2 linked regions of the Saccharobesus litoralis genome follow. The protein of the gene in region 1 interacts with the protein of each later gene in a pairwise test. Links are inferred from orthologs where the notes say so. Each region holds a gene or a part of one and is shown on either strand. Other genes may lie near its edges.

What was found.
Region 2: the proteins of zipA (region 1) and ftsZ interact in binary tests that used the Escherichia coli proteins (3 or more experiments, as listed by UniProt). The link is inferred for Saccharobesus litoralis from one-to-one orthologs.

What each region holds. Positions count from the first base shown.
Region 1 is NZ_CP026604.1:4,085,742-4,102,688, reverse strand. The notes cover bases 7,874-10,733. They hold zipA (cell division protein ZipA), read left to right. Parts: upstream 7,874-8,783; coding sequence 8,784-9,683; downstream 9,684-10,733. Other genes in these bases: rdgC (recombination-associated protein RdgC), read right to left, coding at 9,782-10,690; smc (chromosome segregation protein SMC), read left to right, coding at 7,874-8,768. Also shown: C2869_RS14950 (YecA family protein), read left to right, coding at 1-353; C2869_RS14945 (SDR family oxidoreductase), read right to left, coding at 367-1,077; C2869_RS14940 (AraC family transcriptional regulator), read right to left, coding at 1,207-2,079; C2869_RS14935 (Zn-dependent alcohol dehydrogenase), read left to right, coding at 2,257-3,363; C2869_RS14930 (alpha/beta hydrolase), read left to right, coding at 3,462-4,262; sulfate transporter CysZ, read right to left, coding at 4,343-5,032; more of smc, read left to right, coding at 5,268-7,873; C2869_RS14905 (DUF3301 domain-containing protein), read right to left, coding at 10,742-11,047; C2869_RS14900 (DUF3549 family protein), read right to left, coding at 11,049-12,101; C2869_RS14895 (YqcC family protein), read left to right, coding at 12,434-12,757; tRNA pseudouridine(65) synthase TruC, read left to right, coding at 12,760-13,500; C2869_RS14885 (flavodoxin domain-containing protein), read left to right, coding at 13,497-13,946; C2869_RS14880 (PilZ domain-containing protein), read right to left, coding at 14,036-14,404; energy-dependent translational throttle protein EttA, read right to left, coding at 14,481-16,148; C2869_RS14870 (EAL domain-containing protein), read left to right, coding at 16,350-16,947. UniProt on the Escherichia coli protein: Essential cell division protein that stabilizes the FtsZ protofilaments by cross-linking them and that serves as a cytoplasmic membrane anchor for the Z ring.
Region 2 is NZ_CP026604.1:5,498,327-5,504,157, reverse strand. What follows is about bases 1,844-4,800. They hold ftsZ (cell division protein FtsZ), read left to right. Parts: upstream 1,844-2,708; coding sequence 2,709-3,893; downstream 3,894-4,800. Other genes in these bases: lpxC (UDP-3-O-acyl-N-acetylglucosamine deacetylase), read left to right, coding at 4,168-4,800; ftsA (cell division protein FtsA), read left to right, coding at 1,844-2,613. Outside these bases: C2869_RS21095 (D-alanine--D-alanine ligase), read left to right, coding at 1-580; C2869_RS21090 (cell division protein FtsQ/DivIB), read left to right, coding at 596-1,378; more of ftsA, read left to right, coding at 1,381-1,843; more of lpxC, read left to right, coding at 4,801-5,079; C2869_RS21070 (DUF721 domain-containing protein), read right to left, coding at 5,156-5,632; C2869_RS21065 (M23 family metallopeptidase), read left to right, coding at 5,663-5,831. UniProt on the Escherichia coli protein: Essential cell division protein that forms a contractile ring structure (Z ring) at the future cell division site. The regulation of the ring assembly controls the timing and the location of cell division.

The sequences.
Region 1 (16,947 bases):
TTTATGTTGAAGATGGTTACGGGCCTATAAAAAATTGGGCTCTGTATCTGATGTATATTGCGGCTTTTATGTTAGTCGTTTGTTTAATAAAAAGTTTGTTGTTTTATACTGATTTCAACTTTAGTCAAAAAGGGATAACTTCTAAAAACCTTGAAAATAACTTTGTGAATTGGCGCGATGTTGTCTCAATTTCAACGATTGATTGGGGAAACTTGATTACAGAATATTTAGTGATCGAGTATAAAGCATTAGACAGCACCCATAAAAAGAAAAAGTTAAGATTGTGTTACTGCGATTACACACTCAATGAAGCTTTTGAGTTAGCAAACTATTATAAACAAAATAGCTACTAACTCTTAGAGTTAATTAAAAACCCCACATCCCAATATTGTCTATTTTTAAGCGTCGTGGCTGCTCTAGTAAATAGGTGATCATCGATGCTAAATCTTCATTTTGTATCAAACCGCAATCAATGGGATCGCTTGCCGATTTTTGAGATTGGATCAGGGCAGGGTTGAGTGAGTGGACATGTATACCATACTCACGCACTTCTTCCTGTAGGGCTTTTCCTAGTCCGACCATGGCAAATTTAGATGCACAATAAACGCCGGCATTAGCATAGCCATTTAGTGCGGCTTGCGAAGCAATATTAATGATGTATCCTTCTTTATTATTAATCATCATAGGCAGCGTGTTTTTACACATAAGGTAACTACCTTTAACATTGGTATTCATTACCTCATCCCAATCACTTTCACTGGTTTGCCAAACTATACTATCTTTTCCAAAACCACTGTTATTAATGAGCACATGGATGGTAGACCATTGTTGTTTTACCGAGAGAATAAACTGCTTAACCTGATTTGCATCACTGACATCACAAGGTGCCGCGAAAATAGCATCTTTATATTGTGTTGAAAATTCATCAAAAGTGGCATTTAACGTGTCTGGATTTCGGCCACAAATAGCGACCTTCATCCCTTTTTGCAATAGTGCCTTGGTAATTGTTTTACCTAAGCCTTTCCCACCACCCGTGACCACGGCCACTTTGTTTCTCAAGTTATAATGATCTGTCATTGAATCGCTCACTTATTTATCAAGTTTAAATAATTGAGCAAAATATGGCACAAACTTATAGGCTTTTTAGTATGAATACGATGGCAAAAGTTAATGACCTCGGACTTTAGTTCGAGGTCAATTTATAATTTACAAGCGTTCGTTGATAGCCCGCTCTTTTAAATCCGCACGATATTTATGCGGCGTAGTGGCAAATTGTTTTTTAAATTGCGATATAAAATGCGAAGGGCTAGAAAAGTGCAGCTCATAGCTAATATCAGTGATTGAATAATGCGACTGACTTAACATTCGAGCAGCACTATACAATTTGTGTCGCAAACTATATTCAGAAAAATTACATCGAAACACTTTTTTGAACATTCTTGAAAAATACGAAGGTGATAAATGACAAAGCTCAGCGGCTTCGACCAAAGTTAATTCAACACTGGTTTGCTGGCGGAACATATTAATAACTGGCGTTAATTTTTCAAAACCTAGGCTTTTAGTTATGGGTTGAATATTTGGCGGCGTGACAGGTTTAGCGTATTCTGCGATCCAAATCACCAATAGCTTTAACAAGGTTAAGCTTTTTTCGCTCATCGGGTTTTCTTGATAGCTTTCATACAACCATTTAACTTGTTGCTTAATGTTGGCCATTTGTTCTTCAGGTAGGCGTAAATGCATACCTTGTTGAAAAAACGAACCTATCGCTTCCATTTCTGGTGTATCAATAACACTTGGTAAAAATTGAATGATATACCAAGACTTTTGTTTATTACTCAATTCAAAATCGTGGGTTTCTAAAGCCGGCGTAAAAACGATGTCATTTTGTTTTAGCTGAGATTCGCCTTGGCTGTAGTAATAAGACCCTTCAATTTCGTCAAAAATGATAAATTCGTGAACTTCATGGAAGTGCATAAAACAAGAATAGGCGTCGTCTGTCTTATATTTAACATGGTGTATTTCAAACTGATACCCATGTTCTATAACAAATGGTTCACAATAAACCTGACTCGCTTGCATAAAACACTCCAATAATTATTGATAAATACAAGATATTGACATAAATCAAATGACTAACGTCATATTAAGTTATTTAAGCGCAAATTCATGATATATGCGAGTTAATTTTTATCAGATTTTTGCCCTTTTTCATGCTCAAATGGGCTTATCTAGGATTTCAATTGTTGAGAATTTGTTATGAGAACAGCAAAAGCCCTAATTTCTGATGGTCAAGGTCATTACCAAGTTGAAACGGTTCAGGTTGGTGATCCACAAGCGGGTGAAGTATTAGTTAAGATTGAAGCTTCCGGTATTTGTCATACTGATTGGGATTCGATCCAAAACTGGAATAAAAAATTTATTGTTGGGCACGAAGGGGCTGGCATTGTTGCAGCCGTTGGTGAAGGGGTCACAAAAGTCGCAGTGGGTGACAAGGTTATTCTTAATTGGGCAGTGCCTTGTGGCGAATGTTTTCAGTGTAGAGAAGGTAACTTGCACATTTGTGAGAAAAACTCACCTGTATGCGGCTGTGGTTTAGACGGTCACGCGCATATTGAAACATCCAAATGCGATGACGAGCCAATTGAGCGTTCTTTCCATTTGGGTACTATGTGTGAGTATTCAGTGGTTAAACAAGCCGCTGTGGTTAAAGTGGAGCAAGATATTCCCTTTACCTCCGCTTGTATTGTTGGCTGCGGCGTAATGACAGGATGGGGTTCAGTGGTTAATGCTACCGACATTACTGCGGGTTCGAACGTTTGCGTTATTGGTTGTGGTGGTGTTGGCTTAAATGCCATCCAAGGCGCAGCAATGTCAGGCGCGGGTAAAATTATCGCTATTGATATTAGCCAAGAACGCATTGAACAAGCCAAAGAATTTGGCGCAACCCATGGCGTTATTGCCGATCGGGATGACATTGATTTTATTAAAGTGCGTGAAGACGTTAAAAAATTAACCGATGGTCGTGGAGCTGACTACGCATTTGAGTGTACAGCCATTCCAGCTTTAGGTTCGGCGCCACTAGCGTTAATTCGTAGTGCAGGTACCGCAGTACAGGTAAGTGGTATTGAGCAACGTATTGACTTTGACTGTGAGCTATTTGAGTGGGATAAAAAATATATTAACCCATTGTATGGTATGTGTAATCCTGATCGTGATTTCCCTCGTTTGATGGAATTATATGACAGCGGTAAATTAAAATTGGACGAGCTAGTCACGAAAAAGTATCAGCTAGAAGATATGGAACAAGCATTTGATGACATGCTTAATGGTCGTATTGCCAAAGGCGTGGTTGTTTTTTCGTAACATTCAGTGTTTGCATAAAACCCTACTTGGTCATCATCTACGGATAAATCTAGTTTAGATTTATCCGTATCATCATAATTGAAATTAAGGGCATATCGATGGCTATTAATCGATTAGAAATTTCCAACCCAGAATACACACCTGATAACACTCAAGTGGTTACCATTCACTCAAGCAACCTTAATCGCCGGCATGATATCTCGCTATATAATGTCAATGCGCCGGGGCAAGATGTCCCCGTGGTGATTTTAATGCACGGCGTTTATGGCAACCACTGGGTTTGGATGCATTTGGGTGGGTTACACAAAGTATATGACGATATGCAACAGCAGGGCTTAACTGACTTTGTAGTCGTTATGCCGTCTGATGGCGGACTCATGGATGGTTCAGGTTACTTACCTTTAATTGAACAAGGCAACTATGACGGTTGGATAGTTGAAGATGTATTGGCAGCCGTCAAGCAAACGGTTGATTGCGTTACTGAAAATAGCAATGTATATATTTCTGGTTTATCTATGGGTGGCTATGGTGCATTGAGGTTAGGCGCTAAATATCCAGAAATATTTAAAGGTATATCAGCCCATTCATCAGTTACCAGTTTGGATGACTTACAGCAATTTATTGACAACCCCATTAGTGATTACCAATGCCAATCTAGCAATGAAGCGAATATTCGTTATTGGCTTGAAAAACATAAAGCCATCTTGCCACCAATCCGTTTTGATTGTGGTAAAGATGATAGCCTGTTCGAGAGTAATTTATCACTTGAAAAATTTATGTTAGAGCAGGGAATAGAACACAGTTTTGAAGCGTTTAGTGGTGGCCATGAATGGCCATACTGGAATGAACATGTCAGAAAAACTCTGACGTTTTTCGCGCAGATTGAAAAAAGCAGTTAGTATTGAACGATTAAACGCTTGATAAATATAAAATAAAGCGAGCAGAGTTGCTCGCTTTTTGTGTTTGCCGATATCAATTTTTATCGATAGCGCTCAACAAACATCTTAGTCGCACCACATACGGCAACCGGCATGATTAAAAAGTTTATTATTGGGACCATGGTACAGATCATCACACCAGCGCCGAATGATAAATTTTGCGCTTTATTCTGCCATAGTGAATCCTTCATTGTATCAAACTCGATTTTGTGATTATCGAACGGGTAGTCACAATATTGGATCGCCATAGACCAAGCCGAAAATAAAAGCCATAAAACCTGACCAATTACGGGCACAAACCAAAACAGTAATAAGAAACCAATCGATTTAGGAATGAAATAAATGAGTTTTTGCCATTCGCGCTTTAATGTGCGCGACACTTCGGCGGAAATACTGGTTTCATCATTTAAGCTTTGACCGGTTAATAATGCCTCTGTCTTTTCCGCTAATATTCCGTTAAAGGGAGCTGCGATAAAATTAGCAACGGTAGTGAAAACAAACATAAACAGGACAAATGTCGCGATAATAATAAGAGGCGATACCAGAACGGATAACCAAGACAGCCATTCAGGTAATAAATTGTATACCCAGTTTGTTATGGCATCCAATTGCAAGCTCATCCACCAAAGGGCAGCAGAAAACAGTATGAGATTCAGTAGAAGAGGGATAAAAACAAAACGCTTTAATCCTTTTTGTTGAATTAGGCCAAAGCCATCTAAAAGATAATTCATGTAAATTTGATTCCATTTTGAAGCTTTGGCAACACTAATCAAAAGTGGGGTATGTGACAAGATCCTATCCGCTAAATACCAATATATTTACGGTAAACTCAGGATTATTTATTTTGGTTTAGCGAAAAAGCTTAATAAAAACCCGATTAGTTAAAAGTCGATTGTGACAAGCTTAAGCTTCTGTTATGTTTGGCGTTTATGTTGAATTTTCTCTATAAAGTCGTTAACTAACCTGATGCGCTTAAAACAAATTAAATTGGCCGGTTTTAAATCGTTTGTCGATCCGACAACAGTGCCTTTCCCAGCGCAAATGACAGCAATCGTTGGCCCTAATGGCTGTGGAAAATCTAACATTATCGACGCTGTACGTTGGGTGTTGGGTGAAAGCTCAGCTAAAAACTTACGCGGCGATGCGATGACAGATGTCATTTTTAACGGTTCTAGTTCACGAAAACCTGTTTCGCAAGCCAGTATTGAATTGGTTTTTGATAATAGTGAAGGACGCCTACAAGGCGAATATGCGGCTTACAATGAAATCTCAATTAAACGTTTAGTGACACGAGAAGCCGTTTCTAATTATTTCCTCAATGGTAATAAATGTCGAAAAAAAGACATTACTGAGCTTTTTCTTGGTACCGGTTTAGGGCCTCGTTCGTACGCGATTATTGAACAAGGCATGATCTCTCGTTTAATTGAATCCAAACCGCAAGAACTCAGAATATTTATTGAAGAAGCAGCAGGGATCTCTAAATACAAAGAACGTCGGCGCGAAACAGAAAACAGGATCCGCCATTCGCGTGATAATTTGGCGCGGTTAGACGATGTGCGAATCGAGCTACAACAACAGTTAGAAAAGTTGCAACGTCAAGCAGCCGCAGCTCGTCGCTTTAAAGAATTAAAAGCAAAAGAACGCAAATATAAATCTGAGCATTGCGTTTTGCGCTGGATCCGCTTAAACAGCCAAACTGAAACCCTAGATTCAGATATTAAATCAAGACAAATTGAACTTGAGAAAATTTTAACGGAACAGTCTGGTGGTGCAACCCATTTAGATACGTTAAAAACCAAGCAATCAGAATACAAGCACAGCCTAGAGTTAGTTAATCAACAATTGTTTGCGATAGCTCAGCAAATTACTAAAGCTGAACAGCAGCAATTGCATTTGCGCGAAAAGAAAAATTCATTAGTTCGTGACAGCCAAAATCAACAAGGTGAAAAACAGAGCCTAACTAGCCAGTTAACAGAAGCTGAAGAACGATTAGCTGAGCTTGAAGAAACCTTGTCTCTACTCGAACCTGAACATGAAGAATTGCAAGAGCAAGTTGAAGAAGCCGCAATTTATCTGGAAGAGCAAGAACAAGATTACGAAACTGCGTTACAAGGCTGGCAAACTCAATCTGAAAAATACTATCAAATCGACAACGAATTAAAATCGGCACGCGCTCGGATTGTATCTATTGATCAATTGATGGCAAAGTCACAACAACGTATTAGTCGCTTACAAACTGACTTAAATGACGTTGATAACAAATCCATCGACATTGATACTGCTGAATTAGAAGAAGCACTAAGCGAGCAAAAATTAGAACAAGAATTTCTTGCAGAGCAAATAGTCGAAAGCGAAGTTAATATTGAACAACTCAATGAACAATTAAAAACGCATTCACAATCTGTACAAATCGCGCAAACTGCTTTGCAGAAATGCCACGGCCAAATTGCGTCGTTAGAAACCTTAATTGAACGCAGTCACAATCAAGACGATGCTTCACTTGAAAAATGCTTAGATGATCTAGGTATTCATATTCAAGGTGGGTTATTTGATTTAATAAGTGTAGAACCTGGGTGGGAGCTTGCGGTAGAAACCGTGCTGAATCAATACAGTTCAGCTTTAATCACTCATACACAAGTAAATAATAACGAGGTTAGCCAGTTACAAAACGCGAGTGCGGCCAACTATTTAATTTCATTAAGTTCATCTGAAAAGTCTGAACAGAAACCACAAATTATAGCTAATACATTGGCGACTAAAGTTCAGGCTCCTGATTTTGTTATTCGATTGCTCAATAATGTGCTGATTGATACCGAGCTTGCTTGCCATTCGCTTGGTGCGTTTACCAGTGTCATATCACAAACGGGATATTGGTACGGCAATGATTGGTGCTATATACCAGGTAATCATCAAGATAGCGTTTTGGCCCTGAAAAATGATTTGCTAGATAAGCAAGCGCTATTGAATCAACTGACAGACCAAGTTCAACTGGCAACACAACAAAAGGAAGATGTTGAAATCAAATTGGAGCAAGCATCCAACGATTACAAAAGTTTGGTTCAACAATCAAATCAAACTGGACAACTTATTAATAAGCTTTCATTAGAACTACAACAAGTCAAAAGCCAGCAAGCTGATGGCAAGCAGCGTAAAGCTCGATTAATGGAAGAGTTAGACGAGCAAAAATTAGCACTTGAAGAAGAACTAATGGAAAAAGAAGAGTTGCAAATGAACTTGGAAACTATCCAAGAGCAGCTTATCGACCTAGAATCAAACCAACAAAACGCCAATCAACAAAAAACGCAATTGAGTCAATCGGTTAGTTTGGCTAGGCAAACCTTAGATCAACAAAAAAATACATTACACCAAGCTGTCTTAAAAATACAAAGTACTCAAGGTCAAATAGCTACAGCGACTCAAGCCATTACTAGTGCAAAGCAACGTGTGCAAACCATAGATGAGCGTGGTGTTGAAATGCAAATGGAGCTTGACGATATTGATCTTCCATTAGAAGAAGCGGCTATCCAACTGCAAGAAAGCTTGGAACAAAAAGCAGAAATAGATGTTCAGCGGGTCGAAGTAGCCAACGCGCTAAGCCAAGTTGATGATGAAATTAACGAGTTAGAAAAAGGCCAACATGGTGTATTTGCTCGAGCTCAAAAATTACGTGATGAAATATCAGCGCTACAAGTTGAACGAGAAGGGTATCATGTACGGGCTAATTCTGTTTTAGAGGCATTAAATGATACCGGCCAACATTTAAAGGATGTATTACAAAGCCTACCTGAAGAAGCAGATGAGCAAATTTGGTCGCAAGAACTTGAAAAAACTACTCAAGCGATAAACCGTCTTGGCGCGATTAATCTCGCGGCCATTGAAGAATATGAACATCAAAGTGAACGAAAACAATATTTGGATGCCCAACATGACGATTTGGTTTCTGCGTTAGAAACGCTTGAAGAGGCGATACGTAAAATTGATCGTGAAACGCGCACTAAATTTAAACAAACATTTGATGTGGTAAATGACGACTTACAACGGTTATTCCCTAAAGTGTTTGGTGGTGGCGCTGCATGGTTAGAACTTACAGGTGAAGATTTACTCGACACCGGTGTTACAATTATGGCTAGGCCACCGGGTAAAAGAAATAGTACAATCCATCTACTTTCCGGTGGAGAAAAAGCGTTGACCGCATTATCATTGGTGTTTGCCATATTTAGACTTAATCCAGCCCCATTTTGTATGTTGGATGAAGTCGATGCACCGTTAGATGATGCTAACGTAGGGCGTTTTTGCCGATTAGTTAATGAAATGTCGGCCAGCGTACAATTTATATTTATTTCCCATAATAAGATCGCTATGGAAATGGCGACCAATTTAGTCGGTGTTACTATGCAAGAGCCTGGTTGCTCGCGTATGGTTGCCGTTGATGTAGATAAAGCAATAGAGCTCGCAGAAGCCTCATAGAGAGAATAGTAAACAATGGATGATCTTCGCATTGTATTAATGGTTTTAGGTGTGTTAGCCGTTGTCGCGCTAATTGTTCATGGTATGTGGACAGTCCGTAAAAATAATCAAGATGAAATTGCTGATGCGCCTCGATCAGCTAAATTAAACATGTCGTCTTCAGAAACGATAGAAGATAACTCGTCAGCGGCTGAGGATGTCAAAGTAAAACCCGCCAATGAAACAATAGTTAAAGAAAAAGTCGTAAAAGAGAAATCGAGCCTTTTTTCTCGTAAAGCCAAAATAGAACCAGAACCAACTAAACAACGAGTTGAACCTAATTTTGATGAGGGACAACTTGAGATGGAGTTGCCAGCCGAGACCCGTTCAATCGATGATGCAGCCTTAAGCTCGGTAGATATTGAACCTGAACCTCAAACGGTTGAAGACAGCACTAAAGTGACTAATGCTACTAACGCCAGTGCAGAACCTGAAGCCACTTCTGAACCTGATCAAGTATTAATACTAAATGTTGTCGTACCTGAAGGGCAGGTTATCTCGGGGGCTGCGTTACTACCATTTTTACTGACCTTAGGCTTTAAATTTGGTGAAATGGCGATTTTTCACCGTCATGAAGAAAGTTCGGGAGATGGTGACGTGTTATTTAGTTTGGCGAATATGTTTAACCCTGGCACCTTCGACATAGACAACATGGAGACATTTTCGTCGCAAGGTATCTCTTTGTTTATGACCTTGCCAGTAAAAGGCGAAGCCACTCAAGTGTTTAATATGATGCATAATGCGGCTAAAAAATTAGCGGCCGAGTTTAACGGTCAAGTTTTAGATGGTCAGCGTAGTGTATTAACTCGGCAAACGGTTCAGCATTATGTTGAACGTATTCGTGAATATGAACGCAGACAGCTGTTAAAGGCTTAATATTTTAAAGTTCTATTGAGCTAAAAATTCAACAATAAAAAGCCCGAGTGAACAATTCACTCGGGCTTTTTTATGCAATTTTTTAATCGACTAGCAGACTAGTTTTCTTGATCTTGACTGGCAAATAATTCGGCTAAATATTCAATAAAGCGAGTGAGTTCAGCCGACATTAAGATGAAATCAGCATCGAGTTTGGCTAAATGGTCATCCTCTGTAATGTCGTCATTTTGGCCTTTCAATTCGTCAGAAAATTTAATGCGTTTTATGGCTAAATCATCCTGAATAATGCACGACAGTGTTTCATCCCAGTCGATCGCCAGCTTCGTAACAAATTTACCTGTATCTAAGTGGTTTTGAATATCATCAGAATCTAGGGCAATATTTTTGGCTTTAATTGTCCCTTCATCTTCGGCAAAGTCTTTAAATTCGACTTCAGCACCTAATTCAATATTGGCTGGTGTTTTACCTCTGACCCATTCATTTAACTCCGCCATCACGGGTGATTCAATATCTAACGGAACAACGGGTAGAGTACCTAATGTTTTGCGCAAGTAAGCAAGTATTTCTTCTGCTTTACTAGAACTCGCACTATCAACAATAATAAAGCCAGACTTTTTAGCGATAAAAGCTTGAGTGAAAGAAGATTTGACAAAAGCTTGTGGTAGTAAACTATGTATTAATTCTTCTTTAATATTTTGTTTTTCTTTACCTTTTACTTTTCTGCCTTCAGCTTGCTCAATCGTTTTACATTTTTCTTCTAATAATTCTTTAACAACCGAAGCAGGCAGTACTTTTTCTTGCTTTTTAAGATTAATTAACAAGAAATCACCGGCTTGGTGTACTAAATTTTGAGCATTTGGTGCTAATGAAGGTGCCCAACCATACGATTGAATTTCTGTATTGCCACAGGGCTTAAATGTAAAGTTACCGAGTTGTTCTTCCAGTTCATTTTGGTTTAATTCAAAAGGCTTGGTAAATTGGTAGAAAAGGGCGTTTTTAAACCACATGTGTCATTCTCTTTTTAATGTAGTGCTCAAATCTGGCGCTGGAATTGAATATTAAATGCGATAGGCATCGCAACTGATGTCGATTAATCTTTGGTTTTCTATCGTTAAATGGCCTTGGGCTTTATCTTCACCATTGCCACTAAATTCAAAAATATATTGGCTTTGCCATACCGCAAATTGTTGTTTAAAGAAACATAATTTAGTGGTGCTGCGAGCGCAAGAGATAAATTGTAAGTTATTTTTTTCGCAATAATTCTGGGCAATCAGCAGTGCTTGTTCGGCTTGCTTGCGCAGTTGCCAAAACTGCATACACACAGCCAAAATTAACGCGAGTATTAATATATCTAAAACTTGCATACTAAACTCGCTGTTGGCTGCTAACCATATTACGTAATGCTTTTCGCGTTTCGGGTAACATCAGCTCTTCTGCTAGCAATTGGAAAATTGGCTTGCGCAAAGAAGGGATTGCCACTAAATCCGCAAATAAAGCATTAAATACGCTGGGCGAGGTATTTACTGCGATATGCTCTAAAAATGCGACTAGACAGATATCTTGTTGCAAAGCAGACCAATTTCTAGCGACTAAAACCGTTAACACATCAGTCGATTTACCACTTTCTGTTGCTAATAAGTCAATCAATAATTCTCTGAAGTTTTGAGAATTGGCGTGACTGGCTAATATACGCAGGCTATTGGTTAATGATTGGTCAAGTGTAAATTGTTGTTGCCTAACGGAACGTATTAGGCGGTTTGCTAAAGCGCGAGAGATAACCGCATGTTCTAGTAAACTTGCTAATTCCGTTTGCAAAGCTAACGGTAAATCAAAATAAACGTTATCAAAGCTATTTTGATTATTAGGCAGGGTTAAATCAGTTACGAAGTCGGCCATACCTTGGGTTGACAACTGTTGCCATGACGATGCTTGTTGAGTTCCAGCTTGGTAGTTTTCAAAATATGCGGCACATTTTAAGTATTCGGGTGACGCTGGTTGCCCTAAGTCTTGCTTAACTTTGGCGTTTAAAATGGCCAGTTTCTTCTCTTCTGGTGGTTTTATATATGGGTTGTCGGGGATTTTTTGTTGAGCACTATCTTCTGCTGCAAACGTTGAACCCAATGCTTCAGTAATAATACTGACAAAATGGTTTCTAGCCCCCGAGTTAATCAAGCTTTCTTCATCTATCGGTAGATTTAAAAACCAAATATAAGGGTTATGTTTACTTTGTTTAGGCCAATACACAAGGGCAAACTTGGCCATTTGTTGAATTGGCGTAGGGTAGGGCTTCAGGCCATCCTCAAATGCAATAAAGTCGTTATTCGAAATTTTAGTTACAAGGCGTCCGGTATCGTAAACAGCGTAATCACAGCCCGCGACATCTAATAATTGATAGAGAGTTTGTATATTTTGTTGCACAGCATTAAGGGAAGGATTAATTCTGTGCGCATTATACTCTTCTCAACACAAGATGCTACCGCACAACGGAAGCCACTTTTCGCCAAAGCTTAAATTTAATGTATGGTTCAACAAGCTGCATTTTTTAAATATAGTCAAAGCGATCGGGTTTTAGGGGAAGCTGTCAAGCTTCGAGACCCCATGAGCATATGCTCTACTATGTGATTGGGGCGAGAAGCGCAGACAATGAACCATAAAATCTGAGCGAGAAGACTATAACCAGTGAAAATTGAGATTATCTTTTTCAAACGTATAATCAACCACTTTCAAGTTTTCCGGTTTAACCATCTGCCATGCCAAACCCACTTCAAGTTAAAATAATATTAAATGAGTTAGAACAAGCCATGCTAAATTGCGGTTTGTGGTCAATTACTAAACCTTCAAAAGAGGCATTGGCTAGCACTCAACCTTTTTGTTTAGACACCTTAGCGTTTGAACAGTGGTTGCAATTTGTTTTAATTAGTCGGTTTCATGCCATGATAGATTCGGGCGCGCCACTGCCGCCGAATATGAAGTTAATGCCAATTGCCGAAGAAGCGTTTAAAGAATACAAACAAGACTTAAGCAAAGTCATGCAGGTTATTCAAACCTTAGATAACTATTTCAACGAGTCGTAGTTATGCGCGAGCTTGACGTTTTATACCAAGATGATTACCTCATTGCTGTTAATAAACCATCGGGGTTGCTAGTGCATAGATCATTAATTGATAAGCATGAAACTGAATTTGCCTTGCAAACGGTGCGGGATCAGATCGGTCAATATGTTTATCCCGTGCATAGACTTGATAGGCCAACCAGTGGTGTTTTAATAATGGCATTATCGTCAGATATTGCGCGTAAAATATGCTTATCGATTGAGCAGCGATTAGTTAAAAAACAGTATCTTGCATTATGCCGAGGGTATATACCTGAAAAAGGTGAGATAGACTATCCATTAGTTGAACAATTGGATAAATTAGCAGATAAGGATGCATCCAAAACACCGGAAGCAAAATCGGCATTCACTGCCTATGAGAGAGTGGCAAGTAGTGAAATACCGGTCGAAATTAATCGCTACCCCAGTTCGCGTTTTAGCTTAGTTCGCTTATATCCTAGAGAAGGGCGTAAACATCAAATTCGTCGACATCTTGCCCATTTACGCCATCCAATTATTTATGATGTCAATTATGGAGACAATAAGTACAACCGCTATTTTAAAAATCAAAATAGTGAGGCAAGGTTAGCATTACACGCCGAGCGTATGATCATTCCGCACCCAGTCACAAACGCAAATCTCGATATTCGTTGTAAATTAGACATCAGCTACCAACAAATGTTAAAAACAGCGCACATTAATTTTAGTGAGGAAGTTACCCTATGAATAAAGTCGCGATTTTAGTGGGTTCCGTATACGGAGCGGCAGAGGAGCTAGGCGAATATATCGCAGGCGAATTAGCCGATAATACGATCACCCAAGTGTTTACAGATGCTGCATTAGCAGATGTATTAAGCTATGCACCAACGGTTTGGGTTGTTGTCACATCGACAACCGGCTTGGGTGATATACCAGACAATTTACTTGGACTGTTTGAGGAAATGAAAACTGAATTTCCTGATTTAAGCCACGCCAAATACGCCGTTGTTGCGATGGGCGATTCAACCTATGTTGACAGTTATTGTGGCGCAGGTAAGAAATTTGATGAGCTGCTAAAACAATTAACGGCTAAACCACTGCAAGATAGATTAGAGATAGACGCCTGTGAAACGATGGACCCGGTTGACTACGCTCAAGGTTGGGTAAAAGATTTAGCTGTTAATATTGATTAAATTAAAGCTTACGGTCTTTAAAGTGGTTAAACAGAAAGCCAAGACTGTTTATCAGCCTTGGCTTTTACTTAATTAGCCTTAGTTAAAAATTAGCCTTCATTAAAATGAGAAAGATGCTCTATATCACGGTTTAGTAACTCGTCATTGCCAATATTAAGTTCAATCATTCGGCGTAATACTGTCGCACTGTCTATATCAATATGATGGCAGCGCAAACCTAGTTGGTTATCTTCTTGATGGGTAATATTAACCGACATTAAGATAACATGCTCTGCATCGCCTAGACTAAACTCCATATGATATATGTGGTGAGGATCAAACTCTTGTGGTGTTGTTGTTTTAACCAACGCTCCTTTTAAAGATAAATCAAGCAATTCAACATTCCATGTTTTGTCGGCTAAATGTAATTTAGCCTTGGCTGAAAATACAATTCGCGTGAACCTGCGTCTATCATCCATTATTTTTACCTTAAAGTTAAAGCACTACCTTTTTTAAAAGATAGTGCAAATTCACCACATTGGCGACTGTCAGACATTAGCCAATTTTTTTGTACTTAATGCGATGCGGATTAAGTACAGCATCTTCACCTAATGTTTGTTTAAGCCATGCTTCGTAATCAGTATAGTTACCTTCATAGAAATTCACTTTACCTTCATCACGGTAATCAAGAATATGAGTAGCAATACGGTCTAAAAACCAGCGGTCATGCGAGATAACCATGGCACAACCAGGAAAATCTAACAACGCATTTTCAAGCGCGCGTAACGTTTCCACATCAAGATCGTTGGTTGGCTCATCCAGCAATAGGAAGTTACCACCGACCTTAAGTAGCTTAGCTAAATGCACGCGATTTCGCTCACCACCTGATAGTTCACCAATAATTTTTTGTTGATCCGTACCTTTAAAATTAAAGCGACTACAATAAGCGCGGGCGTTTATTTCATAGTTATTGATTTGGATTAAATCAGAACCTTCTGATATTTCTTGATAAACAGAGATGGTGTCATCCATGTGATCACGGAACTGATCAACGCTGGCAACTTTAACCGTGTCACCAAACTCAATTGAACCGCTATCTGGTTGCTCTATACCGCTAAGCATTCTAAATAGTGTCGATTTACCTGTACCGTTTGGCCCTATGATGCCGACAATTGCACCCTTAGGAACAGTAAAACTTAAATCATCAATTAATACCCGACCATCGTAAGATTTAGTTAAATTGTTAACCTCTAATACCTTGTCGCCTAATCGCTCTCCTGGCGGTATATATAACTCATTGGTTTCATTACGCTTTTGAGTTTCAGGATTATTTAGTTCTTCAAAGCGTGCCATACGGGCTTTGCTTTTTGCTTGACGACCTTTAGGGTTTTGTCTAACCCATTCTAATTCTTGCGCAATTGATTTTTGACGAGCTTTTTCAGCTTTCTGTTCTTGTTGTAAACGCGCATCTTTTTGCTCTAACCAAGAAGAATAGTTACCTTCCCAAGGAATACCGTGGCCACGGTCTAATTCTAATATCCAACCTGCAACGTTATCCAAGAAATAACGGTCGTGGGTAATAGCCACTACTGTGCCTGGGTACTCATGTAAAAAGCGTTCTAGCCAAGCAACAGATTCAGCATCCAAATGGTTGGTTGGTTCGTCTAGTAGCAACATATCTGGCTTGTCTAATAACAGTCGGCATAAGGCGACGCGGCGTCTTTCACCCCCAGAAAGTTTAGTTACGTCAGCATCCCAAGGGGGAAGGCGTAATGCATCGGCGGCTCTGTCTAAAACATTATCTATATTGTGGCCATCTTGTGATTCGATGATGGCTTCTAACTTACCTTGCTCTTTAGCGAGCGCGTCAAAATCAGCATCGGGTTCAGCATATTCAGCATAGACTTGGTCAAGACGGGCAATAGCGTTTTTAACTTCTGCTACGGCTTCTTCTACATTACCGCGAACATCTTTTTCAGGATCAAGTTGCGGTTCTTGCGGAAGGTAACCAATTTTGATGCCCGGCATAGGTCGAGCTTCGCCTTCAATTTCTTTATCTATACCTGCCATAATGCGTAACAGGGTAGATTTACCGGCGCCATTTAAACCAAGAACCCCAATTTTTGCGCCTGGGAAAAAACTAAGAGAAATGTCTTTTAAAATTTCACGTTTTGGCGGCACTATTTTGCCAACGCGAGACATACTATAAACAAACTGAGCCATGTTAAAAATTTCCTACGGATTGAAACTAATATTGGATATTCTATTGAGAATTAACCAATCGTTAAAGCTTTGTTATTGTTCACAGTGCAATTTTTCGGTTTTGAATGTATATTCTATGCATAACTAAGTGATCGTCATGGCCAATTTCATGAATCAAATACAGATTGCTTAATGGTGAAACAATAAATATTGACGGAAACTATGCTTGCTCGTAATCCAGCGAGATATTTTAATTCTCTATCGTCTAAACTAACCAGCCTAATCATAGCCTGCTGCCTTTTATCGGGTTTAGTGGGTGCCATCATATTCTCTAATGTAGAACGTGATTTTAGTCACGAGCGCATGGAAGACAAACTAAATAAAGTCGCTTTAACTGCCAGCAGTTACTTGAAACAAAACTTTGAGGCCATGGAAAAATTGGCAATAGTGGCTAATTCGCAATTAACGCAAAATATTCAGTTAGATTACACAACGCCTTTTTTACCAGCAGTAAATATAACCGAACACTCTGATGGTAGCTTTAGAAGTGATGATGGTGGCAGTGCTGCATTTTTGGCAAATCACAATGCATTAACCACTTCGAATGAACATTTATTTGCATCGTCTCTTGTTGGCTTTAAAGAAATAGCTGATGTAATGCGAACAAAGTTTTTAAACTTTTATTTTATCAGCAACCAAGACTTTATTCGCATTACCCCTGGTCAGTGGGCTCTTGAAATTGAAAGTGACCACAAATTTGCCAATGATTTATTTTATTCTGTCGCTACCCCCAAAAATAACCCAGATAAAAAGCCTATTT
Region 2 (5,831 bases), 1.4 Mb from region 1 along the record:
TGCTAAATTCGTAATGGTTAAGCGCGAGCAAGTCGCTGGTGTCGATTACCAAGCAATACTGGAACGTTTGAATGGCAAGGTTTTTATTAAGCCGGCGAAAGAAGGTTCGAGTATTGGCATGAGTATGGCCGATACGGCTGTAGGGTTAAAAAGCGCATTAGAAAAAGCCGCAGATTACGATTGTGACATTTTAGTTGAGCAATTTATTAATGGTCCTGAATACACAGTTGCCATATTAGCGCAAGAGTCGCTGCCGAGTATTAGCATGCAAACGCCGCATGAATTTTATGATTATGAAGCTAAATATTTAGCAAACTCTACCCAGTACTTTTGTCCGAGTGGCTTAAATGAAGCGGATGAAGCACATATTCAGGCGTTGGCGAAACAGGCGTTTGCTGCGGTTTCTGCGGAAGGCTGGGGGCGAGTCGATGTCATGCGAGATCAAGACGGACAGTTTTATTTATTAGAAGCCAATACGGTTCCAGGGATGACAGAAAAAAGCTTGGTTCCTATGGCGGCGAAAGCTAAAGGTATCGACTTCGCTGAGCTTGTTTGTCGAATATTAGATTCGGCGAAGTAACGCAGGCTTTGCGTAATGGGCGTAGAAAAAACACAAGCGACTCAAAAGCCCAAAATGCCTGAGTTGCGGCAACAAATTGAGCAAGCCGGTTGGCCGTTTTGGGCTGGTTTAGTGTTTTTCTTTTGGGTACTGATTGGCTCACTGTGGTTAATTGAATATGTCAGTGAATGGCTGGTTGATGAAAATCGCTTACCGGTTAAGCAAATCGTCGTTCAAGGGCAGCAAGACTATTTGACTAAGCAAGATGTGTTGCAAGCGTTAGAGTTGCAAATGAGTCAAAGTTTTTTTGCATTAAATGTCGATAAAGCGCAGCAGCAATTAGAAGCGCTGGATTGGATATACAGCGTATCGGTACGCAAAGAGTGGCCGAATAGATTGAAAATTTACATTACAGAGCAAAATCCACAAGTACATTGGAACGGGGATTTTTTGTTAAATGAATATGGTGATGTATTTCAAGCAGATACGGATAGGTTACAACGAGAGTTAGCTTGGTTATTTGGCCCAGAAGGGGACGAAAATCAAGTATTAGAAACCTATCAAAAGTTAAGTGAGTTAATGGCTTTGTATCACGTAACCATTAACGAAATGTCGCTGTCTGAACGGCATGCTCTGCAAATAACGCTAAAAGACGGGGTTAAGCTTAATTTAGGACGAGAAGATTGGCTTAATAGAAGTCAGCGATTTTTGCAACATTACCCGCAGTTGAAGCGGGCGCATAATTTAGATTATGTCGACTTGCGTTATGACACTGGGTTTGCGGTTGGATTAAAACAGAATAATGAAGATCAGAGTTGATTATGTCTAAGGTGACGGACAGAAATTTAATAGTGGGATTGGACATAGGCACAGCGAAAGTCGTCGCTGTCGTTGGTGAAGTTTTACCAGACGGTGCGGTGAGTGTCGTGGGTGTCGGTAGTCATGCATCGCGAGGTATGGATAAAGGTGGTGTGAATGACATTAACCTAGTTATTCAATCGATTCAGCGAGCTGTTGAAGAAGCTGAACTGATGTCAGGCTGCCAAATATCGTCGGTTTATATCGCGATATCGGGTCGACATATCCAGTGCCAAAATGAAAATGGCATGGTGCCGATCAGTGAGCATGAAGTGACACAAGATGATGTGGATAACGTGATCCATACCGCCAAGTCAGTGCATTTGCCAGCTGAACGTCGGGTACTACATGTTTTGCCTCAAGATTACAGTGTTGATATTCAAGAAGGGATTAAAAGCCCAATTGGTATGTCGGGCGTGCGCTTAGAAGCTAAAGTGCATTTAGTGACCTGTGCTGACGACATGTCAAAAAATATTGTTAAGTGTGCTGAACGTTGCGGGTTACGCGTTGATGATTTGGTGTTCTCGGCAATTGCGTCCAGTGATTCAGTGCTAACAGATGACGAGAAAGAGCTTGGGGTTGCTGTTGTTGATGTTGGAGCCGGCACTATTGATTTAGTTATCTATGTGGATGGTGCTATACGACATAACGCGGTTATTGCCGTTGCGGGTAATCAAGTCACTAAAGATATTGCGCAAATTTTCCGTACGCCGATGAGTCATGCGGAGCAATTAAAGGTGCAATACGCTTGCGCAATGCGCCACATGGTTAGCATAGAAGAAAGTATTGAAGTGCCTAGCGTAGGTGGGCGACCAGCGCGTTCTATGTCGCGCCACACTTTGGCAGAAGTTGTCGAACCTAGATACCAAGAGTTATTTGAGTTGGTTCGCGAAGAGATCAGTAAAAGCGGCTTAGAAGATAAAATAGCAGCAGGGATCGTTTTGACCGGTGGCACGGCCAAAATGGAAGGTGCTGTCGAGTTTGCCGAAGACTTATTTCAAATGCCGGTTCGTTTAGGTAGCCCAGTTAATCTTAAAGGGTTAACTGAGTATGTAGATGATCCGAGTTATGCAACGGCTATCGGTTTGTTGCATTACGGTAAAGATCAAATAAATAACCAGTATGCCAACCGAGTTGAAGATAGCTCGGCTGGCTTGTGGCAACGCATTCATAGCTGGTTTAAAGGTGAGTTTTAGTCGCGGTTGTTGCCTTGGGGTGACAAGCGTGGAAGCTAAATTTGGAAATTTCGTTTTGGGAATAAACATAAAAAAGTAAGTAAGTGGAGAGAGTCATGTTTGATTTAATGAGTGAGCAAGCTGATGAAGCTGTCATCAAAGTTATTGGTGTCGGTGGAGGTGGCGGTAACGCCATTGAGCATATGGTTGAACACACCATTGAAGGTGTCGAGTTTTTAACCGCAAATACGGACGCGCAAGCCTTAAGAAATTCACAGTTAGCGCCTGAAAACAAGATTGTTTTAGGTCGTGATGTGACTAAAGGTTTAGGTGCAGGTGCTAACCCTGAAATCGGTCGTCAAAGTGCAGAAGAGGATCGTGACGCGATCCGCGATGTGATCAATGGCGCAGACATGATTTTTATTGCCGCAGGTATGGGCGGTGGTACGGGTACGGGTGCAGCACCTGTCGTTGCCGAAGTCGCGCGAGAAATGGGTATTTTGACGGTTGCTGTTGTAACTAAACCATTCCCATTTGAAGGTCGTAAGCGTATGGCTTATGCCGATCAAGGTATTGATGCGTTAGCGGCAAGTGTTGATTCGTTAATCACAATCCCTAATGACAAGTTATTGAAAGTGTTAGGTAAAGGCACTTCTTTGTTGGATGCATTTAAGGCAGCCAATGACGTGTTATTTGGTGCGGTGCAAGGTATTGCCGAGCTCATTACTCGCCCAGGTTTAATTAACGTTGACTTTGCCGACGTACGTACAGTGATGTCGGAAATGGGTACCGCAATGATGGGTACAGGTGTCGCTAAAGGTGAAGACCGTGCAGAAGAAGCGGCTGAAATGGCAATCTCATCTCCTTTATTAGAAGACGTTGATTTAGCCGGCGCGCGAGGCATCCTAGTTAATATCACTGCGGGCATGGATATTAGCATTGAAGAATTTGAAACGGTTGGTAATGCAGTAAAAGCCTTTGCATCTGAAAATGCTACGGTTGTCGTTGGTGCTGTTATCGATCCTGAAATGAGTGAAGAATTACGCGTTACTGTGGTTGCGACAGGTATTGGCGATCGTAAGCCTGATATTTCTTTGGTATCACCAAGTAAACCTGCAATTGAACCTGTTTCTGTCCCTAGAGTGGCTAATGTGGGTTCGGCTGCTGTTGATATGAATGCGAATTTGGAATCTCGCGTGGCGGATCCTGTTGCTGCATCAACACCAGCGTCTCAACCAGGACAACAGCAAAGTTTAGATTATTTGGACGTACCTGCGTTTTTACGTAAACAAGCAGATTAATCTGCAAGGCTGATTGCCTAACAATCACAATCTACTTACTACTTTCCCGTGTATGGCTTAGCCATACGCGGGTTTCTCCGTTGGAGAACTTTAGTGGTGAATTTAAAGGTAAATGGTTATTTATCTTGAATTCTGTGACGCTTAACCACTTTTTATAGTTTGAGAAGTGTTCCAGCATTACTGTGTTAATGGTGAATGTGGTAAACTAAGTTATACACAATATTACCATCGAGCCTTGGGCTCTATTAATCTGGATAAATAAGATTAAATATTGATGAATTATCAAAGAACTTTAAAAAACAGCGTTAAAACGACCGGTGTTGGCTTGCATAAAGGTGAGAAGGTAACTATGACCTTACTGCCAGCTCCAGCTAATACAGGTATTGTTTTTCGTCGCGTTGATATCGAACCTGTAGTCGACTTTCCGGTTAGTCCTTTCGCGGTGACAGACACTCGCATGTGTACCTGTATGACTAACGAGCAAGGTATAGCGATTTCAACAGTTGAGCATCTAATGTCAGCTTTGGCTGGTTTAGGTGTTGATAATGTCATTATTGAATTAGATGCCAATGAAGTACCTATCGTTGATGGCAGTGCTAGCCCATTTATCTTTTTAATAGAAGAAGCTGGGATCCAAGAGCTAAGTACTCCAAAACGTTATATTAAAATTAATAAACCCATTCGAGTTGAACTGGATGATAAGTGGGCTGAAATTGTTCCTTACCAAGGTTTTAAACTTGATTTTGGTATTGATTTTAATCACCCTGCGATTGCGGCAACTAAACAGCATTGTGTATTTGAATTATCAAGTGATGAGTATATTCGCGAAGTCAGCCGTGCCAGAACATTTGGATTCATGAAAGACTTTGAATACCTACGTTCGTTGAATTTGGCATTAGGTGGTAGCTTTGACAATGCGGTAGTTTTGGATGAATTCCAAGTGCTAAACGCCAATGGCTTGCGTTATGACAACGAGTTTTTGATGCACAAGATCCTAGATGCTATCGGCGATATGTTCATGACTGGCCACTTTATATTGGGTGAGATGCGCTCGCATAAATCGGGGCATGAATTAAATAATGTATTGCTACGTGCGATTGTAGAAAACCAAGATGCTTGGCAATGGATTGAATATACCGAAGAATCACAAGCGCCTCTGCAATTTTTACCTGCACAAGCTGTTTAATCAGCTTATTTATATAGCTTAGCCGAGTGACAAACTCGGCTTCGGCAAGCCTACCTATATTACCTTTTATTTTACTTTAGTGTTTTCGTGACGCCTTTACCAACCCTTGTAGCGCTTGTTTTAGATTGTCAGGTAATTGCTCTGCGGTTTTGAGCAGAGTTTGTGCCGAATTGTCAGATAGAGAGTGGTGCTTTTGATGCGCTGATTCGGCAGAGCTACTTTTACTGTGATTGCTTATTGGTGAGCTAGTTGTTACAACTATGCTGTCTGATATGCTGACCAGATCCGGTATAGACTGTCTTAAATGGCTGAGTAAATCTAAGCGTATCGCGTTAAAACGCATCTTTAATCCGGCACTCGTTAACCCTAAGTGTAATATCCCATTTTGATATTTTTGTACGATTACTTTATCCTGCCATTCTTTGGGCAGGCAAAGCGCTAGCTCGCGTTCAATCTGGCTGTTATAATCAGCTTTTTTTTGTGCGGCTGAAAATTGACTATTTGGCCAGGTTTCATTTAATACCTGCTCTATTGATTTCGGTCGACGTTTCATCTTTTTTACGTGTTGAGAATATAGTTAGTAATGGCGTTTTCGATTTATTATAAAAAACACAATATCGAACTCGAATGGCGATTAGATCGACGCCATTGGATTGCTTTACTATCGGTTATTTTTACAACGGCTCTATTAGTATTATACCTTGTTTCTTGGTTATTGGGTTCAGCCGATAAAGATAGATTACAAGATATTC